Regions from separate parts of the Listeria grayi genome, predicted to be linked through region 2. Evidence: predicted binding sites of a transcription regulator. Region 2 holds the regulator's gene; each other region holds the start of a gene.
The links. The regulator Rex, encoded in region 2, represses fermentation and respiration genes when NADH is low (regulators of the CRP and FNR family bind a similar motif). The targets are predictions, from matches to a motif close to TTGTGAAATATTTCACAA.

Region 1 (5,902 bases), 340 kb from region 2:
ACGTGCTGAACAAGCAGCGAATTTTGGCAGAGAGATCGGTTTACAATATGTCCATGCACACATTCGTTATGTAGAAGCATTGGCAAAAGTGGGGAATACCGAAGCATGGGAAATGCTGGAAAAAATCAATCCGATCAATATCAGCGAAGCCGTTCCCAATGCGGCCGCGCGCCAAGCAAATACCTATTTCAGCAGTTCAGATGCCGCCTTTATAAACCGTTATGAAGCGCAAGAAAAATATGATTTGGTGAAAAAAGGCGGGATACCGGTACAAGGAGGCTGGCGAATTTATTCCAGCGGACCAGGCATTTATTTGAATCAATTGATCAGCTCCGTTCTTGGGATACGGCAAACACAAACGCAATTGTTATTCGACCCAGTACTGCCGAATGAACTAGATGGTTTGGAAGCCCATATCCAGTTGGCTGGCAAACGCTTCGATATCCAATTTATAGCAGCAGAAAAGCGGTCGATCGAAATAAATGGTGAAACAGCCGTCTTTGAACAAGAAGCAAATCCTTACCGTGAGGGAGCGCTTTCAATCGATAAAAATCAACTGCCGAACAATGCGCAGCTGACGATTTATTTTTAAGGAAACAAGTCGTTAAATAGCTGTAATTCATGTATAATGAAATAAAACACAAAGGAGCGATTAATGTGGTAGGGATCAAAGATATTGCAAAGAAGGCTGGCGTTTCTATTTCTACGGTCTCCTATGCACTTAACAATAGTTCGAAAGTTACGGAAAAGACCAGAGCGAAAATCATGGCGATCGCAAACGATTTAAATTATATCCCGAATATGGCGGCAAGAACGCTGAAAACGAGAGAAACGAAAATCATCGGCGTTTACCTGACTTCGTATGGCGGCGTCTTTTACAGTGAATTATTAGATGGACTTACAAATTCGCTTTATAAGCATGGTTATGAACTGATTGCCTGTAGCGGTAAAAAGAGTCATCGCTTTCTACCCGAAAAAATGATCGATGGTGCGATTATCCTAGATGCCACTTTCCCGACCGAAGAGATTTTGAATTATGCCGATCGCGGACATAAATTAGTAGTTTTGGACCGTGAGATCACTCATGAGAATATCGGTCAGGTATTATTGGATAACCGAGCTGGATCAACACTGGCGATCGATTATCTATCAACCAATTTTTCCGGCGATTTTTATATCGTGACAGGTCCAGATGATTCGTACGATGCAATGATCCGATTGCAGACGGCAAAAGATGAGTTAGCCCGTTTCGGTGATAAAGAAGTGCATATCATTGAAGGGGATTTCAGCGAGGCAAGTGGTGAGCTTGCTGCTAAAAAAATCGAAAAAGAATGGGAAAAACCCGTTTCCGTCTTTGCACTCAATGACAATATGGCGATCGGCATGTACCGCCACTTCCAACAAACCAATCTAAAAATCGGTGAAGATATCCGCATCGTGGGATTCGATAATACGCCAATCAGCGAATACTTAAACCCTCGACTTTCGACGATCGAATATTCGAAGTATAAGTGGGGAGCCTTGGCAGCAGAACAGCTGGTAAAATTGCTGGAAGGAAAAGAAGCAACGAATGAGATTATTTATACGACACTAATCACAAGTCCTTCGGTATCGAAGTGACCTAAAGCAAAGACCAACCAGGCATGTTAGCTGGTTGGTCTTTGCTTTAACGCTGATAGTTTTCGATTATATCCTGCATTTGGCGACTAATGCAAAAAAAATAGAGACGGAGCTCCGTCTCTATTTTAAATCAATTCCTAGCTTCGATACTCCCGAACCGTATTTCGAACTGACGAAATACTATAAGCGAGCGTATCCTCGTATTCCGCGTCTTTATCTACATCCAGACGGTCAGAAAACATGATTTCGTATTCTTCGATCGTCAATTGTTTGCGATGCGCAAGCTGCTCGGCATGCTTTGTTTTTAACAGTTGCTCCTGATAATCTTCTACCAAGCGACCGCTGAAAAACTCTGCCACTGCTCCGGAGCCATAGCTAAACAGACCAATCAAATCGCCAGCTTTAAGATCTTCTGCATTCTCAAGCAGCGAAATCAAGCCAAGATACAGAGAGCCAGTATAAAGATTACCGGCTTTGCGGCTATAAGCAATACTTTTTTCGTATTTGGCTAAAATCCGGTTTTGTGCTTCTTCACTTTCACCTTCTAAAATAGCAAGTAAGGCTTTCTTGCCCATTTTTGTATAAGGAATATGAAAGCTGAGTGCCGCGAAATCAGCAAGCGCATGCTGAGAACGCTTGGTATATTCTTGCCAAACAGTTTGGAAAGACTGGATATAAGTTTCTGTAGATAACGGACCGTCGACCATTGGATAGTCATGTCCGACTGGACGCCAAAAATCATAAATATCTTGCGTCAGTGCCAGGCAGTCATCATTAAAAGCAATGATTTTAGGATCAGTAGAGACCAACATCGCGACGGCACCAGCCCCTTGCGTCGGTTCTCCACCAGAGGCAAGTCCATATTTTGCGATATCGGAAGCAACCACTAGAACTTTGCTTTCTGGATGATTACGAATATGGTTGATCGCAAATTGCAGGGCAGCAGTACCACCATAACATGCTTCCTTGATCTCAAAGGAGCGGGCGAATTTTTGAATGCCTAATAAGCGGTGTAGCACAACAGCAGAGGCCTTGGATTCGTCGATGCCTGACTCAGTTCCGACAATGACCATATCAATCTTGTCTAGGTCTTCCGCTGACAAAATGTTCTTGGCAGCATTCGTGGCAAATGTCACGATATCTTGTGTTTTCGGATTCACTGCCATTTGATCTTGGCCGATCCCGATAAGGAATTTATTTGGGTCAACATCTCTTGCTACTGCTAAGTCAGTCATATCCACAAAGTAAGGTGGGACAAAAAAGCTCATTTTATCTATACCAACGTTCATTGTCATTCTCCTTTATATATAGTATACTTTTATAACTTTACCATAGAATACAAGATTTTAAAAAAGTAAGCTCGCAAAGTTCCACAAAATAACTTTTATTGGGCTTCGCGAGGTGTTTTTATAGAAGAGATGTGATATATTTTAAATGGAGGTGGCGTGGTGAAAGATATCGTGATTATCGATGCCTTGAGAACACCGATAGGTAAGTACCGAGGCCAATTAAGCAAAATGACAGCGGTTGAATTAGGAACTGCCGTTACAAAAGCATTATTCGAAAAAAATGACCAAGTGAAAGACCATGTAGAGCAAGTGATCTTTGGAAATGTCTTGCAAGCAGGGAATGGTCAAAATCCCGCAAGGCAAATCGCTTTGAACAGCGGATTAAGTGCGGAAATACCAGCATCAACTATCAATCAAGTATGTGGATCGGGGCTCAAAGCAATCAGTATGGCTCGCCAGCAGATATTGCTAGGAGAAGCAGAGGTTATTGTTGCAGGTGGCATTGAAAGTATGACAAATGCGCCTTCGATCACTTATTATAATAAAGAAGAAGACACGCTTAGCAAACCGGTGCCAACGATGACGTTCGACGGCTTGACGGATGCTTTTAGTGGGAAAATAATGGGGCTGACTGCTGAAAATGTAGCTGAGCAATATGGCGTCAGTCGCGAAGCTCAAGATGCGTTTGCATATGGCTCACAAATGAAAGCAGCCAAGGCGCAGGAACAAGGTATATTTGCAGCAGAGATCCTGCCCCTTGAAATCGGCGACGAGGTCATTACACAAGATGAAGGTGTCCGCCAAGAAACGACGCTGGAAAAATTAAGCCTATTGCGTACGATCTTTAAAGAAGACGGAACTGTAACAGCCGGCAATGCTTCAACGATCAATGACGGTGCTTCTGCCGTGATTATCGCTTCTAAGGAATTTGCTGAAACAAATCAAATCCCATATTTAGCTATCGTACATGATATTACCGAGATCGGAATCGATCCAAGTATCATGGGTATCGCACCGGTTTCTGCAATCAACAAACTGATTGATCGTAACCAAATTTCGATGGAAGAGATCGATTTATTTGAAATCAATGAAGCTTTTGCAGCTTCTTCAGTCGTAGTTCAAAAAGAATTAAGTATTCCTGATGAAAAAATCAACATCGGCGGCAGCGGCATTGCACTCGGTCATCCACTTGGAGCCACAGGTGCAAGGATCGTCACGACATTGGCACATCAGCTGAAACGAACACACGGTAGATATGGGATCGCCTCCCTTTGTATTGGTGGCGGATTGGGCTTAGCGATATTAATAGAAGTCCCACAGGAGGACCAACCTGTAAAAAAGTTCTACCAATTAGCTAGAGAAGACCGTCTAGCTAGGCTGCAGGAACAAGCAGTCATTTCTCCGGCAACGAAACACGTATTAGCAGAAATGACATTGCCGGAGGATATTGCCGACAATTTGATCGAAAATCAAATCAGTGAGATGGAAATCCCGCTTGGGGTCGCGTTGAATCTGCGTGTCAACGATAAAAGTTATACTATTCCGCTAGCAACAGAGGAGCCATCCGTCATTGCCGCATGTAATAACGGAGCAAAAATGGCAAACCATTTAGGCGGTTTTCAAAGCGAACTGAAAGACGGCTTCTTACGCGGCCAAATCGTGTTGATGAATGTAAAAGAACCTGCCACAATCGAGCATACGATCACTGCCGAAAAAGCAGCAATCTTTCGTGCTGCAGCGCAAAGTCATCCGTCGATCGTCAAGCGTGGCGGTGGTTTAAAAGAAATAGTAGTCCGTACTTTTGATGATGATCCAACCTTTCTATCCATCGATTTGATCGTGGATACGAAAGATGCCATGGGTGCGAATATCATCAATACGATTTTAGAAGGCGTAGCAGGCTTTCTGCGGGAAATACTCACAGAAGAGATCCTTTTCAGTATCCTCAGCAATTATGCGACAGAATCGATCGTTACTGCAAGCTGCCGCATCCCTTATGAAGCGTTAAGCAAAAAGGGGGATGGAAAACGTATTGCTGAAAAAGTGGCAGCAGCCTCTAAATTTGCTCAGCTAGATCCTTACCGAGCGGCGACCCATAATAAAGGAATCATGAACGGCATCGAAGCAGTGGTGTTAGCAAGCGGTAATGATACCAGAGCGGTCGCAGCTGCGGCACACGCTTATGCTTCAAGAGACCAGCACTACCGAGGCCTAAGCCAGTGGCAAGTGGCGGAAGGTGCGTTACATGGCGAAATCAGTCTGCCACTGGCGCTTGGAAGTGTCGGCGGCGCGATCGAGGTCTTACCGAAAGCAAAAGCTGCTTTTGAGATCATGGGCATCACGGAAGCGAAGGAACTTGCAGAAGTGACAGCCGCAGTTGGTCTGGCGCAGAATCTAGCCGCTTTGAGGGCGCTTGTTTCAGAAGGTATCCAGCAAGGTCATATGTCCCTTCAAGCTCGCTCTTTAGCGCTTTCTGTTGGAGCTACGGGGAAAGAAGTGGAGATCCTGGTGGAAAAACTTCAAGGTAGTCGAATGAATCAAGCAAACGCACAAACCATTTTGGCTGAGATCCGCTCACAAAAAGTAGAACTTTGATCGGAAAGCATGTTTCCTATTTTCTTAGGAAACATGCTTATTTTAATAAACTCCGCCTTTCATGGCGATGCTTTTTTTTAGTAGACATGATATGATGAAATAAGAATGAAATAAAGGAGATAAAAGCATGCTGAATGAAAGATGGAATAAACAGTGGGAAGCGCATGGTTACGAAGCACCTACCGATGTCCAAAAAGCGTTATATCAACCGATAAAAAATGGAGAAGCCATTATTGCTGCTTCCGCGACAGGAACAGGTAAAACTGTCGCTTATCTACTCCCAATGTTAGAAAAAATAACACCAGAGCCGAAGACGCAATGGCTGGTTTTGGCACCTGCCCATGAATTAGTCATGCAAATCAGTGATGTGATCCGCAGCTGGATAGAACCAGAAGAAA
Region 2 (5,902 bases):
AATTTTCATCATTTTAATTCCTTCCACTTGACTTGTTTTGACTTATAGTACAATATATAAAACATCAAGTCAAATAAATCGTAAAAGAGAGGTCTTTAAAATGGGAAATGGATTAGATCCTAAAAAAACGGCGTTAGTAATTATTGATCTGCAAAAATGGCTGGGAAACAATTATGCTCCGAATTCAGCTGAAGACGTGGTGGCAAAGGCAGCGCAATTGACGGATAAATTTCGCAAAGCAGGTGCATTTGTTGTACTTGTCCATGTATCAAGTAAAGATATGAAAGACATGCCAGCTCCATTATTAGATCGGGAGGCCCCACAATTGAATCTTCCTGAGCAGTGGGATGAGATCGTTCCGGAGTTAAATGTACAGGAAACGGATCATCTGATAGTGAAAAAGCAGTGGGGAGCATTCTTTGGAACAGACTTGGATCTGCAGTTGCGTAGACGCGGAATCGATACAATCGTGTTAGCAGGTATCGCAACAGGTCTAGGGGTGGATACAACAGCAAGAGAAGCGTTTATGCTTGGATATAATCAAGTTTTCAGTATTGATGCGATGTCCGGTTTTACTCAGGAAGAGCACGATCATGTGAAAAATTATATTTTTCCTAGAATGGGGAAAATCCGAACAACAGCAGAAATCATTGCTTCATTCGAAGGTTAAGAATCAACAAATAGATACCAGCAAATTATATGCAATGGAGCTTGACGATTGGACTAGGTTCTCATAGAAGAGCTGGGAGAACCGCCTTAAAGCGACAATAAATGGAAAAAAAGAGCGAGATAATCGCTCTTTTTTCCATTCTCTATTCCAGATGTTCACTAACTTCTTCCCATTCTTCCATCCATTTTTCTGCTGCTCGTTTCTGCTTTTCTAATTGCGTGTTGACCTCATATGCTTTTTCGTGGTCTTGATAAACAGTAGGTTCTGTAAGCAAGCTTTCCAATTCGGAAATTTGGGCTTCCGTTTTTTCCAATTCTTTTTCGATCTCTGTTAAGCGCCGCTCTAATTTCCGCCGTTGCTTCTGCTGCTCTTTATCTTGCTGATAGCTATTTTTGGCTGGACTGCTGCTAGTAGGAAGCGGGGCAGACGGGTTTTGTTTCGCTGCTTCCTCGGCATCTAAGCGGGCGATCTCCTCTGCCTCGGCTAGTTTTTGCAAGTAATAATCATAATCGCCTAAATATGTCGTCGCGCCATCAGGAGCCATTTCCAATACTTTCGAAGCGATTCGGTTGATAAAATAGCGGTCATGCGAAACGAATAAAATCGTTCCCTCAAATTGGATCAGTGCAGCTTCCAATACTTCCTTGCTATCGATATCCAGGTGGTTGGTCGGTTCATCTAAGATCAACACATTAGCACCAAGTAGCGTCAGCTTCGATAATGCCAGCCGTGCTTTCTCCCCGCCGCTTAGGCTATAGACCAGCTTGCTGCAGTCTTCCTCAGAAAATAGAAAATTGCCTAAGCATGTCCGAACAGCTTGTTCGGTCATATCGGGGAAATCGTCCCATAATTCTTGGAGCACAGTTTTATTGGAGGAAAGATTGGTTTGTTCTTGATCGTAATAGCCAATCTGAACGCCGGAACCAAATTCAAAGTCGCCGTATAATGGTGGCAACTTTTCGATCAACGTTTTTAAAAGGGTGGTTTTGCCGATACCATTGGGACCGACGATCGCCACACTGTCGGGACGTTTGACTTCAAACTGGATATGCTGAGCGATCGGTTGCTCTTTTTGATACCCAATCGCCAGATCGTATGTTGATAACACATCTTTTCCAGTAGGTTTGGAAAAATGGAAACCAAAATGTGCCGATTTCTCACTGCCTTCTGGCCGATCGATCCGGTCGAGTTTTTCTAATTGTTTTCTTCTGCTTTGCGCGCGTTTTGTCGTGGAAGCGCGGACGATATTGCGAGCAACGAAATCTTCGAGTTTCGCGATTTTCTTTTGTTGCATATCGAATTCTTTCCATTCTTTTTCGAGCTTGGCTTGTTTTTGAACCAAGAACTGGCTGTAGTTGCCGACAAAACGGTCGATTTTCGTGCGACTGATCTCATAAACTTGGTTGACGACTTTATCTAAGAAATAACGGTCATGCGAAACGATGACCAACGCGCCCTGATAATTTTGCAGATAGTTTTCCAGCCATGTCAGCGTATCGATGTCCAAATGGTTGGTCGGTTCATCGAGAATAAGGATATCTTGCTTGGAAAGCAACAATTTCGCTAGGGAAAGCCGTGTTTTTTGACCACCGCTCAGGGATTGGATCGGTTTCTCATAATCTGCTTCATAAAAGCGGAAACCATGCAGAATCGAACGGATATCGGCTTCGTATTGATAACCGCCTTGTTCTTTGAAGTTATGCTGCAGTTCATCATATTGCTTCAAAAGCGATTGGAATTGCGCTTCGTTGGAAATAATCTCCGGATCGGCGATTTTCAATTCGATCTCGCGCAGCTGTCGTTCCATTTGCTGTAACTCAGTAAAAACGGTGAGCATCTCTGCCCAGATCGTTCGTTCTGATTCTAGGGGTGTGCTTTGTGCCAAATAACCGATCTTCACCTGTTTTGGTTTGGAGATCGTCCCCCCGTCATAACTCAGTTCGCCAGCGATGATTTTTAGCAGGGTGGATTTCCCAGCACCATTGCGGCCGACTAATGCAATTCGATCATTTGTTTTTACTTCTAATTTTATATTATCTAGGATCATTTCTGCCCCGAAATATTTGCTGATTTGCTGTACTTGTAATAAAATCATGATTTCTCTCCTCTAACTTACTACTTTTAGTTTAGCTCAAAGAATTAGCAAAGGCAACGTGCGACTATCAAAATTCTTTTCACGTATTATATTTTTGTGAAAATTTGTGATTTCTTTTGTGAATTTTTATGGTAAAATGATGTCTAACGGCTTTTTGTTAGTTTTTTGAAAAATTATGAGCAAAAAGTTTGTGCATTCTTTGTGAAATGTTTATAGTATAAAAGCAAGCATGTGAAAATGAGAGCAGTTATCTGCAGATCTTTAAGAAGTGCTTCGGTTCAATTAGCAAAATTTTCAAGGAAGAAGGGAAAAGTTAAGATGGAGGAAAATACAAAAATTCCACAAGCAACAGCAAAACGCTTGCCATTATATCATCGTTATTTAAAATATCTACATGAGTCTGGTAAAGAGCGCGTATCATCTGCTGAATTAAGTGAGGCAGTGAAAGTAGATTCTGCAACCATTCGTCGTGATTTCTCCTATTTTGGAGCACTTGGAAAGAAAGGCTATGGCTATAATGTAGCGTATATCCTCGATTTCTTCAGCAAAACGCTAAGTCAAGATAAACAAACTAACGTTGCTATCATTGGAGTAGGGAACTTAGGAATGGCGCTCCTGCATTACAACTTCATGAAAAACAATAATATCAAGATCGCCGCTGCTTTTGATGTCGATGCTGATAAAGTAGGCACGATCCAACAAGATATACCAATTTATCATTTAAATGATATGGAAGAAACATTACGCGAAAACAATGTGGAGGTCGTGATTTTGACAGTACCGTCAAGCGAAGCGCAAGCCACAGTGGATAAATTGTTAGAAGCAGATGTAAAGGGGATCTTGAACTTTACACCAGCTCGTATCAGTGTACCAAAACACGTTCGTGTCCATCACATTGATCTAACGACAGAATTACAAACACTTATTTACTTCTTGGAAAATTATCCGCAAAATAAATAAGTAAATAAAAACTGCCGGAAAGCAAAATACTTTTCCGGCAGTTTTTTTATTTTTTACGATTGAATAAGGCGATGAAGATAAACCGTGCACCAGTGACAAAATCAATGGCTGCCATCGCCATGATGACATAAGCGAGAATCGTCCAGCCGCTATCATTTACCTGTTCCACAGCAAAGACCACAAATACAATGCCGAGAACGATATAAAGCAATCCCTGGAAAATCGATTTATTTGCATTCATAACTTAGGAAACACCACCTAAAGAAAATAGTAGAACGATCGCATTCATGATCATATGCGCAAAAATGGTGACAGTGATCCGCTTTGTTTTCGTATATAGGAAACAAAGAATCAAACCGATGGAAAAGTAAACCAGCAGAAATGGAAGGTCACCATGCCCAAGGGCGAAAAACAAAGAGCTGATTACCGCTGCCACATGGATATTCATCCAATTGGTGAGACCACCGAATAATACTTTCCGAAAAACGATTTCTTCAATGACCGGCGCAATAAGTGTGATAAACACAAATAAGACTGGTGCCTGTTTCGTCAAAGATGTCAGCATTTCCGTATTTGCCGAGCCAGCAGGGGTATCCATAAACAACTGCGTGATCAAACCGGCAACTACTTGTCCGGCAAAGAGCATCAGAACGCCTGATACAGCCCAAACTACGCTCATACCAACGCTTGCCTTGGTTCCTCGAAGTACTTTATCAGTTGCCGGTTGTTTGCGAAGTAGCAGCCAGATGACAAATAATGTGATCAGATTCGCCACAATATTCCAGATGACAACACTTTGGTTGAAAGCTTGCTTACCCGCTAACGTGGTGAAATGAAGAACCAGCCCGTGTACGATCGGGATACCGACAATGCCGGATAAAAAATTAATTACATAAACCACTAAAACCCAAAAATATCTTTTAGACAAAAAATCGCTTCCTTCTAGCTAAACTTAAATATTCAAGAACTATTACGTTTTATTGTACTAATTATTGGTACAACAAGCAATTATAAAAAAACGCCAAAAATTTTTTTAGTAGTTTTTGCTTGCATTCCTTACCATTTTTGACTATTATAATATTGTGTTAGCACTCAAAACGTTAGAGTGCTAAAAATAGAAACTATCACTATGAGGAGGTTATTTACATTGTTAAGACCATTAGGAGATCGTGTCGTTATTGAAGTACTTGAAGCAGAAGAAAAAACTGCAAGCGGTATCGTGTTGCCGGATTCAGCAAAGGAAAAGCCACAAGAGGGCAAAGTAATCGCAGTAGGAAATGGCAAAGTACTAGAAAACGGAACTAAACAAGAACTAGAGGTAGCAGTAAATGATCGCATTATCTTCTCTAAGTATTCTGGTACAGAAGTAACGTATGACGGCAAAGATTATTTGATTATCCGCGAGGACGATATTTTAGCAATTGTTTAATCTAAGATAAAATGGAGGGAATAATAAAATGGCAAAAGATATTAAATTCAGCGAAGACGCTCGTCGTTCCATGCTACGCGGTGTGGATCAATTAGCGAACGCAGTAAAAGTAACACTTGGACCAAAAGGTCGTAACGTTGTTTTAGGCAAAAAATTCGGTTCTCCACTTATCACAAATGATGGTGTGACGATCGCAAAAGAAATCGAATTAGAAGATGAATTTGAAAATATGGGAGCAAAATTAGTTTCTGAAGTTGCTTCCAAAACGAATGACGTAGCCGGAGACGGTACGACAACAGCAACAGTTCTTGCTCAAGCAATGATCCAAGAAGGATTGAAAAATGTAACAGCTGGTGCTAACCCTGTCGGTATCCGCCGCGGGATTGAACGAGCAGTTGCAGCAGCAATCGAAGAACTAAAAACAATCTCTAAACCGATCGAAGGGAAAGAATCGATCGCTCAAGTCGCTGCGATTTCTTCTGGAGATGAAGAAGTAGGTAAATTGATTGCAGAAGCGATGGAACGCGTTGGTAACGACGGCGTCATCACGATCGAGGAATCCAAAGGCTTTGCGACAGAATTAGATGTAGTTGAAGGAATGCAATTCGACCGCGGCTACACAAGCCCTTACATGGTAACAGATTCTGACAAAATGATCGCAGAACTAGAAAAACCATATATCTTGATCACTGATAAAAAGGTAAACAACATCCAAGAGATCCTACCATTACTAGAACAAGTGGTACAA
Region 3 (5,902 bases), 610 kb from region 2:
GAGGCAGCTAAGTGTTTTTCCAAGCGAGTTACAATTGCCGGGAAATCCTCCTGTTCGATCAATATTTCTGTAGCTGGTAAAAGCTGGAACGTATCGACTTTCTTTTGCGACCGCTGAGTTTCCACATCAAAATAACGTAGAGAATCGATTTCGGTATCAAAGAGTTCGATTCGCACTGGAAATTCTTCAGTAATGGGATAGACATCAATGATTCCACCGCGCACGCTGAATTCTCCTGGCGTATTGACCATTTGACTTGCTGTATATCCCATTGTTACAAGCCGTTCCCGCAGTTGATTCGGCTCGATCTCCTCGCCTTGCGTGATCGTCAGGTTGTTTTTTTGCCATAATGATTTTGGCGGCAAGACCCTTCTAAGCCCTGCTACCGGTACAACCACTACTCCCGGTTTTTGGGACAGCAGAAATTGCAGTACTTCCACGCGCTGACCGCGGAGTTCTGGACTAGAAACGCTCAACTCCGAGGAGATCAGTTCGTCTGCCGGATATAAAAACAGTTTATCTTTATCTACAAGCGATTCCAGATCGTCGTATAGTTTTTGCGCATGATAAAGGTTGTGTGTCACGATCAAAACTGTCCGTTTGCCAGCGCTTTCCACAACACTTGCGAAAAGTGCACGTGCAGAGCCCGATAGTCCTGTTACTAATTGCGCTGCTTTTTTATCGTCCAGCGCCTTTATGATCGATTGGATATCTTTCTGATCATATAATAATTGCTTCAAGCCTTCCATTTCATTTCTCTCCTTCATCATCGCTTATATCTATCAATGCGAAAAGCGCTATTGCTAAAACAGCGCTCCCCTTTTAATTAAATTTATTCATTACTTCCACAAATGGGTGTTCCGCGAACGCTTCTACGGCATCCGCACTTGTTTGTATTGCTTCTATAATGGTCGGCTGTTCTGCTTTGGAAAATTCACCCAGAACATGATGAATGACTTCCCCATTACGTGGACGGTCGACACCAACTCGAATCCGATTGAATTCCTGCGTTTTCAAATGCTGAATAATCGATTTCATCCCATTGTGTCCACCAGCGCTCCCCTTCGTGCGCAACCTTATCTTTCCGACTGGCAGGTCAAGATCATCATAAATAACGATAAGATCTTCAACTGCAATATCATAATAATCCATTAACGGACCTACGCATAGACCGGACTCATTCATAAAAGTCAGCGGTTTTACGAGCAGCACTTTTTCACTTCCGATCATGCCAGTAGCTACCATGCCATTTTGTTTTACTTTTTTCCACGGCAACTGATAACGGTAGCTTAGCTCATCTACTACCATAAAGCCAACATTGTGCCGTGTCCGTTCATATTTCATGCCGGGATTGCCCAGCCCAACGATCATTTTCATTAATTAAGTCTCCTCAATGAACTAAACCACTTCAAGATTGAAATGGTTTCTTTAAATACATAGTTTTTTTGATTATACCATGCTTTCAGCCTAGAGGAAAGTTCACTGCATTTCGATCACTGCAGATATAACTCGAAAGATAAAGATCCCAAGAAGCGCACTCTTGGGATCTTTATTTTTAATTTTATTGTGTAGCCCCCATACCGCCATCTACCCGATATTGCGCACCAGTGATAAATTTGCTATCGTCCGAGGCTAGGAATAAGACAAGTTTCGCGACATCGCTGGCTTCTGCATATCTTCCGACTGGAATATCTTTTGTAAATTCTTCTTTTGCTTTTTCCGCATCGTCTGGATTGAGATTCTTTTCGATCGATCGCATCATCCGGGTATTGACTGGTGATGGATGGACGGAGTTGACCCGAACACCTTTGTCCGCTACTTCTAGTGCGGCGACTTTTGTCAGACCACTGACGCCGTGTTTTGAAGCCACATATGGCGCTAAAAAGGAACTGCCATCAAGTCCGGCCACAGAAGCTGTGTTGATAACGCTTCCATTTCCTTGTTTCGTTAAAATAGGTAGCACATATTTAAGACCTAAGAACTGACCGGTAAGATTGACCTTGATCACTCGTTCAAAGTCTTCCAACGTTTGATCCACAAGAGCCTTTATTTCCCCCTCAATTCCTGCATTATTGAAGAAAACATCTAGCTGCCCAAATTTATCAATGGTAGCTGACACATAACGTTTCGTGTCTTCTTCTTTGGTTACATCTGCTTCTACCGTAAATACTCGATCACTGGCATTTAACTCTTCTGCTGCTTTTTGCAAAGCATCTCCAGAGATATCCACCAAAACGATTTTCGCCCCTTCCTCCAAAAAAAGCTCTGCCGTTTTTTTGCCGATTCCTCCAGAACCTCCAGTAATGATTGCGACTTTATCTGTTAATTTCCCCACTACAACCACTCCTCTTTGTAAATTATTACATACCTTTCTATACCCTAATTGGTAAAAACAAACAAAATAATTCCATACAAAAAAGCTGCTTGAAACGAAGATTTATCTCCTTCGTCCCAAGCAACTCTCGAACATACTTTTTTATTCTACTGGTTCTTCATTTGTACCATGTGCCGCTTCCGGTTCCGCAACTTCTTCAGTTGTCGATTCTTCTTCAACACGTGGTGCAGTTACTGTAGCAATAACTTCTTCACCATCTGTTATGATTTCAAAAGCTTTGCTTGTGGAAATTTTGGAAACTTCAACAGAATCGCCGATACCTAATTCGCTGATATCTACTTCTACGCTTTCAGGAAGTTTGTCCGGAGTAGCCGAAACAGTTACTTCATGTAAGACTTGTTGCAAGACGCCGCCTTCTTTGACACCTGTAGATTCACCAACAAGGTCGATACGAACTTCCGCTTCTACTTCTGCCTTCATGTCTACTGCTAAAAGATCGACATGGACTAATTTGTTTTTCAAAGGATCTATTTGGTAATCATGTAATAATACGTTTACTTTCTTGCCATCTAAATTGACTGTAAAAACAGCGTTACGGCCATTCTCGCGCACCAATTTAAGTAGGTCTAATTCATCAACAGATACAGGAACGTTTTCGGATTGATAGCCATATACAATTGCTGGGATCCGACCACTTTCGCGCACCTCTGTGATATTAGAATGCGGTTTTGTTTTTCTTTTTTTAATGTCTAATACGATTGCCATTTTTATCACTCCACTCATTCATTTGTGTACATCACTTACTTTACCCCGTTATTTTTATTTCAAACGCCCTTATCTGCTAATTTTGCATCAATGATCTCCCAGCCAGCCTGTTTTGCCGCTGAATAATCCCCGCTTTTCCAATTAACAGGTTCCCTGCCGAGATAAGCTTCAAAGCCAAACTTGCGATACATGGCAATCGCAGGATAACTCCATGTTTGTGTAGTAAGATAAATTTTTTCTGTTATTGCTTGTTTCAATATTTTCGACAGTAACGCTTTTCCGATCCCCCGCCCATTATGAGCAGGATGCACAGCTACCCAATGGACTCTATCTAATTCTGTTCCAAAGAGATCGCCCCGCCAAAGGCTTGCAGTGCCGATAATTTCATTTGTCAGACAGTCACGCACGAACCAGCAATTACATTCCGCTAGTTTAATAGAAGGAAGATACTCATTTTCAAAGCGTTGTTCTGCCGCAGCAAGGCTTTCCAACTGTCCTGTTTTCCATTGTAGAAATGCCCATACTTTTTCCATCCCTTTTTGATAGGAAACAAATTCATAATTCGCTGGAAGTGAAAAATCCGGATAAGCTGTGTCGATTTCTTTTGTCATTATGACAGGATAATAAGGAATCGTCTTATCTAATATTTTAAAAATCTCCTTTCAGAATCATTTTAATTGATTTTATCACAATTTACGTTTATAAATGAGAAAATAGGTAATTGTCTAAAAGAGAAAAGATTAGGAATAACTGTACTATAGCGCTTACATAAAAAAACTATAACAATTATGAAAAAACACGTAGTTCAAGTCTTCACAAATTGAAATAACGTGGTATACTGTATTAGTGAAGAGTTAAACAAAGGAGGAAATTAAAATGAAAGATCATCAAAAAATTATCCTAGTAGGCGACGGAGCGGTAGGTTCCAGCTACGCATTCGCATGTGTTAACTTAAATATCGGCCAAGAATTCGGCATAATCGACATAGATAAAGACAGAACTATTGGGGATGCAATCGATCTTAGTCACGCAGTTCCTTTCTCCCGTCCTAAAAAGATCTATTCTGCTAACTACAGCGACTGCAGCGATGCAGATATCGTCGTTGTTACTGCAGGTACTGCTCAAAAACCAGGCGAAACACGATTAGATTTAGTAAACCGCAATATCCGTATCATGAAAGGTATTGTAGATGAAGTAATGGCAAGCGGGTTTGACGGCATCTTCTTGATCGCTTCCAACCCTGTAGACATCTTGACTTACGCAACTTGGAAATTCTCCGGTCTTCCAAAAGAACGCGTTATCGGATCAGGTACAAGCTTAGATACAGCTCGCTTCCGTATGTCGATTGCTGATTATTTGAAAGTAGATGCGCGTAACGTCCATGGCTACATTTTAGGCGAACACGGCGACACTGAATTCCCAGCATGGAGCCATACAACAGTTGGTGGTCTGCCAATTTCCGAATGGATCAACGAAAATGAAAAAGGGGCAATGGACACCATCTTTGTCAGCGTTCGTGATGCCGCTTATGAGATCATCAATAAAAAAGGGGCGACCTTCTATGGGATTGCCGCTGCACTTGCTAGAATCACTCAAGCGATCCTAAATAACGAAAATGCGATCTTGCCACTTTCCGTATATTTAGACGGACATTATGGCTTGAAAGATATTTACATTGGCGCTCCAGCAGTCGTTAATAGAAAAGGCGTGCGTCATATCGTTGAGATGAAGCTCTCGGATACAGAGCAAGAGCAAATGAATGCTTCTGCAGCGACGTTGCAAAAAGTATTGGATGATGCTTTGAAGAGCCTGTAAGAACAATTATCTAAATATAAAACACCTTGCGACTTCGGCAAGGTGTTTTTTTATGAAATAGTTATATCTTCGTTTATCATTTGAGAAAACTAATGCTTCGTGTTACGCTAACTAAAAAACAAAGGCTGTGAAACTAATGTATACAATTGCCGAAACCGCTGAAAAATTTGGGATATCTAAAAATGCCTTGCGTTATTATGAAAAAGAAGGACTGTTAAATCCTGTGACGCGCAATCAAAACGGGATTCGTTTTTATTCCGAGAAAGATCTTCTCGAAATCAATAAAATTGTTCATTTACGCAGATTAGGAGCCTCTCTCAAAGAAATCAAAGAATTTAATTTTGATGAGGAAACTGCGACAAGTGAAATTATCCAACACAGAATCTCCTTTTTAGAACATTTGGATCTAAAACTCCAGCAAAATATCTTGTCCATCAAAGAACAGGAAGCCTATCTCCAAAAGAAGATCAAACATCTTAAAAGCATTGAAAAAGACCTATCTAAATAAAAAAGAAAGAGAAATAACTCTCTTTCTTTACCAAGGGACGATTCCGTCTGTGTCACTAAACGTTATATTAGTGGTATTATCTTCATCTGTCGCAAGCTCTACCAAACGTTTGACACCTTCTTCCACAGATTTAGCCCCCATTTTCCTAGCAGCTTCCGGATCTCCACCGCCAAATTCAGTTGCTACCATCCCTGGGCTTACCGCATTTACAGTAATCTTACTATCCTCTAGTCCTTCTAATTCTCTTGCCAGTCTAATTGTAAACATGTTTAAAGCAGCCTTAGAAGCCTGATACCCTACCGCACTCGCATTATATACTCTTGAACCAGGATCCGTCGCCGCCCCAAGGGAACCCATAATACTCGACATATTGATAATTTTAGCCTGCTGGCTTTTCTTCAACAAAGGCAGCATTGCCTGAGTTGTATCGACCACTCCGAAAAAGTTGACATCGAAATCCTTTCTCATGATTTCTGTTT
Region 4 (5,902 bases), 370 kb from region 2:
GTAGAAAAAAGATATCAAGATGCAAAGGCACGCTATGCGGAGATCGGCGTAGATACAGACAAGGCACTCCAAAAATTAAAGAATGTAAAAATTTCCGTACATTGCTGGCAGGGAGACGATGTTAAAGGGTTCCTGAACCCGGACGGAGAGCTTACCGGCGGAATCATGGCAACAGGTAATTATCCCGGCGCCGCGCACTCGCCAAAGCAGCTGCGGGCAGATTTGGATAAAGCATTTTCCTTGATACCAGGCAAGCACAAACTCAATCTGCACGCGATGTATGTCGATACAGATGAAAAGGTCGATCTTGATACGATCGAACCGAAACATTTTGCGCCATGGGTAGAGTGGGCAAAGGAAAACGGTATCGGCCTTGATTTCAATCCGACATTTTTCTCACATCCGATGTTTAAAGATAATTTTACGCTCGCTTCACCAGATAAAGAGGTACGTGACTTTTGGATCGAGCACGGCAAACGTTCGCGCAAGATTGCGGAGTACTTCGGTAAAGAACTAGGACAAGTAAGTATCAATAACTTCTGGGTTCCGGACGGTATCAAAGACAACCCGATCGATCGCTTAACGCCACGTAAGCGGTTAATGGAAGCGCTAGATGAGATTTTTGCAGAGAAATTAGACGAAAAATACACGCAGGAAGCAGTCGAAAGTAAACTTTTCGGTCTAGGTGCCGAAGCTTATACCGTCGGATCGCATGAATTTTATATGGGTTACGGCATCACGCGCGATAAACTGATCTGTATGGATGCCGGACATTTCCATCCAACAGAAGTCATTTCCAATAAACTTTCTTCGTTAGCCCTATTTAGCAAAGGCGTTATGCTGCATGTCAGCAGACCGGTCCGCTGGGATAGCGACCATGTCGTATTGATGGAAGATGAACTAATTGAGATCGGTCGGGAGATCGTACGTAATGACTTGCTTGCAACGACGAATATCGGCCTAGATTTCTTCGATGCGACTATCAATCGGATCGCGGCTTGGGTAGTGGGCACACGCAATACGCAGAAATCCCTTCTCAAAGCCTTGCTTGAACCAACGGCAGAGCTGAAAAAATTGGAGCTCGATAACGCATTTACCGATCGAATGGTCATTACAGAAGAACTCAAAGATTTCCCTTACGGTGATGTTTGGAATTACTTCTGTGAACAAAATGACGTACCAGTCGGTCTTGACTGGTTAAAAGAAGTAAAAGAATATGAAGAAACAATACTTTCGAAACGATAGGAGCTAGGAAAATGGAAATAAATATCGAACAGGCACCTTTTATCAGAGAAATAGTCGAAACGACTTCTAATTTATACCGGTTAGGCTGGGATGAACGAAATGGCGGCAATATCACTTATCTTCTAAACGAAGAAGAATTGACACCTTACTTGGATATAACGGAAGCGAAGCGCAATATTCCGATGGAGTTTGACGGTTCTGCACTGAGCGGCAAATACTTCCTAGCAACAGGCTCTGGCAAATACTTCAAAAATGTGGCGTCTGCACCGAGCCAAAACTTAGGTATCATTCGCGTTGCCAAAGACGGTAAGAGTATTGACGTGTTATGGGGACTTGAAAATGGCAGCTTGCCGACAAGTGAATTGCCTGCCCACTTTATGAGTCATATCGCCCGCCTTTCTGTCAATCCGAATAATCGGATCGTGATGCACTGCCACGCAACGCATTTGCTGGCGATGACGTTCACACACCCATTAGAAGAACGCGCGCTTACAAGGACCTTATGGCAAATGTGTACAGAATGTCTCGTTGTTTTCCCAGAAGGAGTCGGTATTGTTCCTTGGCTAGTACCGGGAACAAATGCGATTGGCGAAGCGACAGCAGAAAAAATGAAAACCAATCGATTAGTTGTCTGGCCGCACCATGGCATTTATGGATCTGGTGAAAATATGGATGAAACATTTGGTCTGATTGAAACTGCCGAAAAAGCAGCACAAGTCTACACGATCGTTCAAGCGCAAGGCGAAATCAAGCAAACTATCACGGATGAACAGCTGCGTCAGTTGGGAGAACGTTTTGAAGTCACCCCTCGAGCAGGCTATTTAGAGGGATAAGGAGGAAACCGCATGGAACGAATTGCTGAGATCATGTATTTATATCCAGGCAATCAACAGGATTATAAAAAGCGCCATGACGAATTGTGGCCGGAGATGAAGGCTGCTCTTAAGCAGCATGGTGCATCTAATTATTCTATTTTTCTCGATAAAGAAACAGATACACTGTTCGCCTATTTGGAAGTTCCAGACAAAGCAGCCTATAAAAAAATCGCAGAAACCGAAATCTGCCGAAAATGGTGGGCCTATATGGCGCCTATCATGAAGTCGAACCCCGATAATAGTCCGATTTCAAAAGAATTGCAATCTGTATTCTTTCTTGATTAAGAGAGAAGAAGGGATCGCTGCCTAAGGGCAGCACTCTCAGCTTGGCGAAAAACGATCATCTTCGTCGTTAAAGCCTGCGTTCCGATGCTCACGTACACGAGTACGCTCCGCTTCGGTACTCGACTTTGCCTAAAATCAAATCATTTTTCGCCAAGCTGGAAACAGCCCGAAAATGATTGAAATGGTGTTTTTCTTCAGTCTGGGAGCCGCTGCCTAAGGGCAGCACTCTTTCTTATTCTTTTATGTGAATCCACTAACAAAGGAGAAGGTCATAATGGTAAACCGAATGATTTTAAACGAAACAGCTTATTTCGGCAAAGGCGCGATTCAACAAATCGCTGCCGAAGTGAAAAAAAGAAGTTTTCAAAAAGGGCTCGTGGTAACAGATAAAGGATTGGTCGCCGCTGGCCTTGTTGAAAAAGTTACAACGATTCTTGATAAAGCGGAATTAGCTTACGAGATCTATGATAAGATACTGCCAAATCCAACATTAGAGGTAGTGAAACAAGGAGTAGAAGTGCTCAGTACTTCTGGCGCCGATTATATTCTTGCAATCGGTGGTGGCTCGCCAATTGACACTGCCAAAGCACTCGGCATTATTCATACTAATCCGGAATATGCGGATATCGTTAGTCTGGAAGGTGAAGTTAAAACGCAACATCCTAGTCTGCCGATTTTGGCTGTACCAACTACTTCCGGAACGGCTGCTGAAGTAACGATCAATTATGTGATCACAGATGAAAAGCGCAACCGCAAGTTTGTCTGCGTCGACCCGCATGATATCCCGGTATGTGCATTTATCGACAGTGAAATGATGCTTGGGATGCCGAGAGCACTTTGTGCCGCTACCGGAATGGATGCTTTGACTCATGCCATTGAAGGTTATATTACCAAAGGAGCTTGGGAGCTGACCGATACCTTACATCTTAAAGCAATCGAAATTATTTCAAAGGCGCTGCCACATTCAGTAGAAGGGGATCTTCAAGCACGAGAAGAAATGGCGTTGGGACAATATATGGCAGGAATGGGATTTTCTAATGTAGGCCTCGGGCTAGTTCACGGCATGGCGCACCCGCTCAGCGCTTGGTACAACGTCCCTCATGGAGTTGCCTGTGCCTCACTTTTACCGATTGTTATGGATTATAATAAAGCGTATACCGGTGAAAAATATCGGGATATTGCAGCAGCAATGGGAATAAAAGACAGTAGAACAGCACCGATTGAAGAAATTAGAGATAAGACCGTTCAAGCAGTTCAAGCACTTGGAGAAAAAGTAGGCATTCCGCAAACCATCTCAGAGTTGGGCGCGAAAAGCGAAGATATCGAAGCAATCGCAAACGATGCACTCCAAGATGTTTGTACAGGGGGGAATCCACGTCCAACGAACCTTGAAGAGATAACTGCTTTATATCAAGCTATGTTGTAAGTAATAGTATGAAAGCGTCCAAAAGACCGTATGAAATCGTACGGTCTTTTCGCGTTAGAAAAGCAACTGTCATGTGATGATCAAGGCATGAAACAAAGTATTTGCTTTTTGGTCAACCTGTTACTATAATAATAACAAGATGAAAATCAAACAAAGAAGGAGTCTTTATTATGAAATATGGTATTACAGCAGCAACAGGGAAATTTGGCAGAGCAGCCATTCAAGCATTAAGTCAATTAGTACCAGCGAGTGACATCGTTGCTTTAGCGAGAAATACTGAAAAAGCAAAAGCAGTTGTTCCGGAAGGTGTAGAAGTTCGTGCCGGGGATTATACGAAACCGGAAGAATTAACAAAATCATTGGCTGGCATTGATCGTCTTTTATTTATTTCTTCTGTCCCAGGTGGCCCGGTAACACGTGAGGAGCAGCATTTAAATGTAGTTGAATCGGCAAAAGAAGCGGGCGTCAGCTATATTGCGTATACAAGTTTTCCTCATCTGGAAGAAGCAACCGCTTTGCTAGCAATCGATCATCGTACCACGGAAGCAGCAATTTTAAAGGCAGGAATCGCACATTCTTTCCTACGAAATAACTGGTATTTAGAAAACGAACTTTCTAACTTAAAAAATGCAGTAGCAGGAAAACCTTTTGTGTATTCTGCTGGTGAAGGCCGAACTGGTTGGGCATTAGAGCGTGAGTACGCAGAAGCTGCTGCTAAAGTACTAGTTCTTGAAGCGCAAAAAGAAGTTTATGAATTTTCCGGGAATGGCCTTACGCATCAAGAACTAGCTGCCAATATTTCAGGAGATTTTGAGGTTGTTTCTCTGGATGACGCTGCCTATAAAAAAGGATTGGAAGACAGCGGCTTAGATGCAGAAACAGCTAACTTCGTAACGCTGATACAAGGCTGGATCCGCCAAGGGGAATTAGATGGGAATGATGCTGAGCTTAAAGCAGTTCTAGGACACGATCTAGTTCCGATCGATAAGGCGATCAAAGAAGTCACAGAAAAATAAACGCAAACAGACGATCAGAAATGAGGCACGGAATTTATGAAGTATTCGCATAAACTAAGTGATGGCATTCATATTCTTGCGTATATGTGTATCTGTAAAGATAGCGATCTCTCAAGCAAGGCAATAGCAGCCAGCATTGAATCCAATCCAAGTCTAGTCCGCCGAATGATGGCGCAATTAGTGAAGGCAGGCTTAATAGAGAGCAGGCCGGGCGCGGTGGCTCCAGTTTTGACAAAACCTGCGGAAGAAATCAGTCTGCTAGAGATCTATCAAGCGATTGAACAAGACCATCGCATCTTGCATGTTGATAAAAATACGAATCCACGTTGCATTGTGGGCGGGAATATCCAGCACACACTTAATGGTATTTATGACCAATTACAGGCCAATGTGGAGCAGGAAATGCGTGAAGTGACTTTACAAACTGTCGTTGATGATATTATGGCGCAGCATCTTCAAAAAAAAGATAATGTTTGATAGACAGTTTCCTTTGAAAAGGAAGGTGTTTTATCAAACTGCAATTCGATTTAAAACAATGCCAGTTTTGAAGGCATTGTTTTTCTTTTTATCCTCTTGACCACCTATTTCCCGCAAGCCTATAATAAGGAGTATACGAAAAAAGTGGTAATCGCATCTAGTTTTTCTTAACTTTCCACGCACAGATACAAAAGAATATTGGAAAGGACGGTATGGATGGTAACTTTAACAGATGTTGCTAAAAAAGCGAATGTGTCGAAAATGACAGTCTCACGAGTAATCAATCATCCTGAACTTGTGACCGATGAATTGAAAAAATTGGTTTTTGATGCTATGCATGAGCTCAATTACCGCCCGAATGCTGCTGCGAAGGCGCTTGCCAACAATCGCACGCAGATCATCAAGTTTTTTATTTTAGAAGAAATGGATACCACGGAGCCTTACTATATGAATCTATTGATGGGTATCGCGCAGGAACTGGATAAACATCAATATTCCATGCAACTGGTGACGAAAAATGCCTTTGATATCGGGGTCTGCGATGGCTATATCATTACCGGGTTTCGTGAAAAGGATCT

Region 1: EL241_RS05440 (hydroxymethylglutaryl-CoA synthase) is a predicted target of Rex. The motif match lies at 3,039-3,056, and genes of this name have one in related genera.
Region 3: EL241_RS00985 (L-lactate dehydrogenase) is a predicted target of Rex. The motif match lies at 3,945-3,962, and genes of this name have one in related genera.
Region 4: fucO (lactaldehyde reductase) is a predicted target of Rex. The motif match lies at 2,648-2,665, and genes of this name have one in related genera.

The regions. Positions count from the first base shown of each region.
Region 1 is NZ_LR134483.1:1,139,536-1,145,437, forward strand. Features, by position in the region: gene EL241_RS05430 (GH36-type glycosyl hydrolase domain-containing protein) at 1-592, shown strand, start outside; gene EL241_RS05435 (LacI family DNA-binding transcriptional regulator) at 658-1,620, shown strand; gene EL241_RS05440 (hydroxymethylglutaryl-CoA synthase) at 1,758-2,909, opposite strand; partial or broken gene EL241_RS13790 (thiolase family protein) at 3,069-4,220, shown strand; partial or broken gene EL241_RS13795 (hydroxymethylglutaryl-CoA reductase, degradative) at 4,257-5,504, shown strand; gene EL241_RS05450 (DEAD/DEAH box helicase) at 5,632-5,902, shown strand, end outside.
Region 2 is NZ_LR134483.1:798,204-804,105, forward strand. Features, by position in the region: gene EL241_RS03780 (TetR/AcrR family transcriptional regulator) at 1-12, opposite strand, end outside; gene EL241_RS03785 (isochorismatase family protein) at 101-670, shown strand; gene EL241_RS03790 (ABC-F family ATP-binding cassette domain-containing protein) at 813-2,765, opposite strand; gene EL241_RS03795 (redox-sensing transcriptional repressor Rex) at 3,084-3,725, shown strand; gene EL241_RS03800 (YdiK family protein) at 3,772-3,966, opposite strand; gene EL241_RS03805 (CPBP family intramembrane glutamic endopeptidase) at 3,970-4,653, opposite strand; gene groES (co-chaperone GroES) at 4,873-5,154, shown strand; gene groL (chaperonin GroEL) at 5,183-5,902, shown strand, end outside.
Region 3 is NZ_LR134483.1:191,270-197,171, reverse strand. Features, by position in the region: gene mfd (transcription-repair coupling factor) at 1-749, opposite strand, end outside; gene pth (aminoacyl-tRNA hydrolase) at 823-1,377, opposite strand; gene EL241_RS01000 (SDR family NAD(P)-dependent oxidoreductase) at 1,562-2,335, opposite strand; gene EL241_RS00995 (50S ribosomal protein L25/general stress protein Ctc) at 2,477-3,100, opposite strand; gene EL241_RS00990 (GNAT family N-acetyltransferase) at 3,160-3,711, opposite strand; gene EL241_RS00985 (L-lactate dehydrogenase) at 3,977-4,915, shown strand; gene EL241_RS00980 (MerR family transcriptional regulator) at 5,052-5,423, shown strand; gene EL241_RS00975 (SDR family oxidoreductase) at 5,451-5,902, opposite strand, start outside.
Region 4 is NZ_LR134483.1:430,751-436,652, forward strand. Features, by position in the region: gene rhaA (L-rhamnose isomerase) at 1-1,245, shown strand, start outside; gene rhaD (rhamnulose-1-phosphate aldolase) at 1,257-2,078, shown strand; gene rhaM (L-rhamnose mutarotase) at 2,091-2,405, shown strand; gene fucO (lactaldehyde reductase) at 2,680-3,831, shown strand; gene EL241_RS02075 (NAD(P)H-binding protein) at 4,002-4,847, shown strand; gene EL241_RS02080 (Rrf2 family transcriptional regulator) at 4,884-5,324, shown strand; gene EL241_RS02085 (LacI family DNA-binding transcriptional regulator) at 5,541-5,902, shown strand, end outside.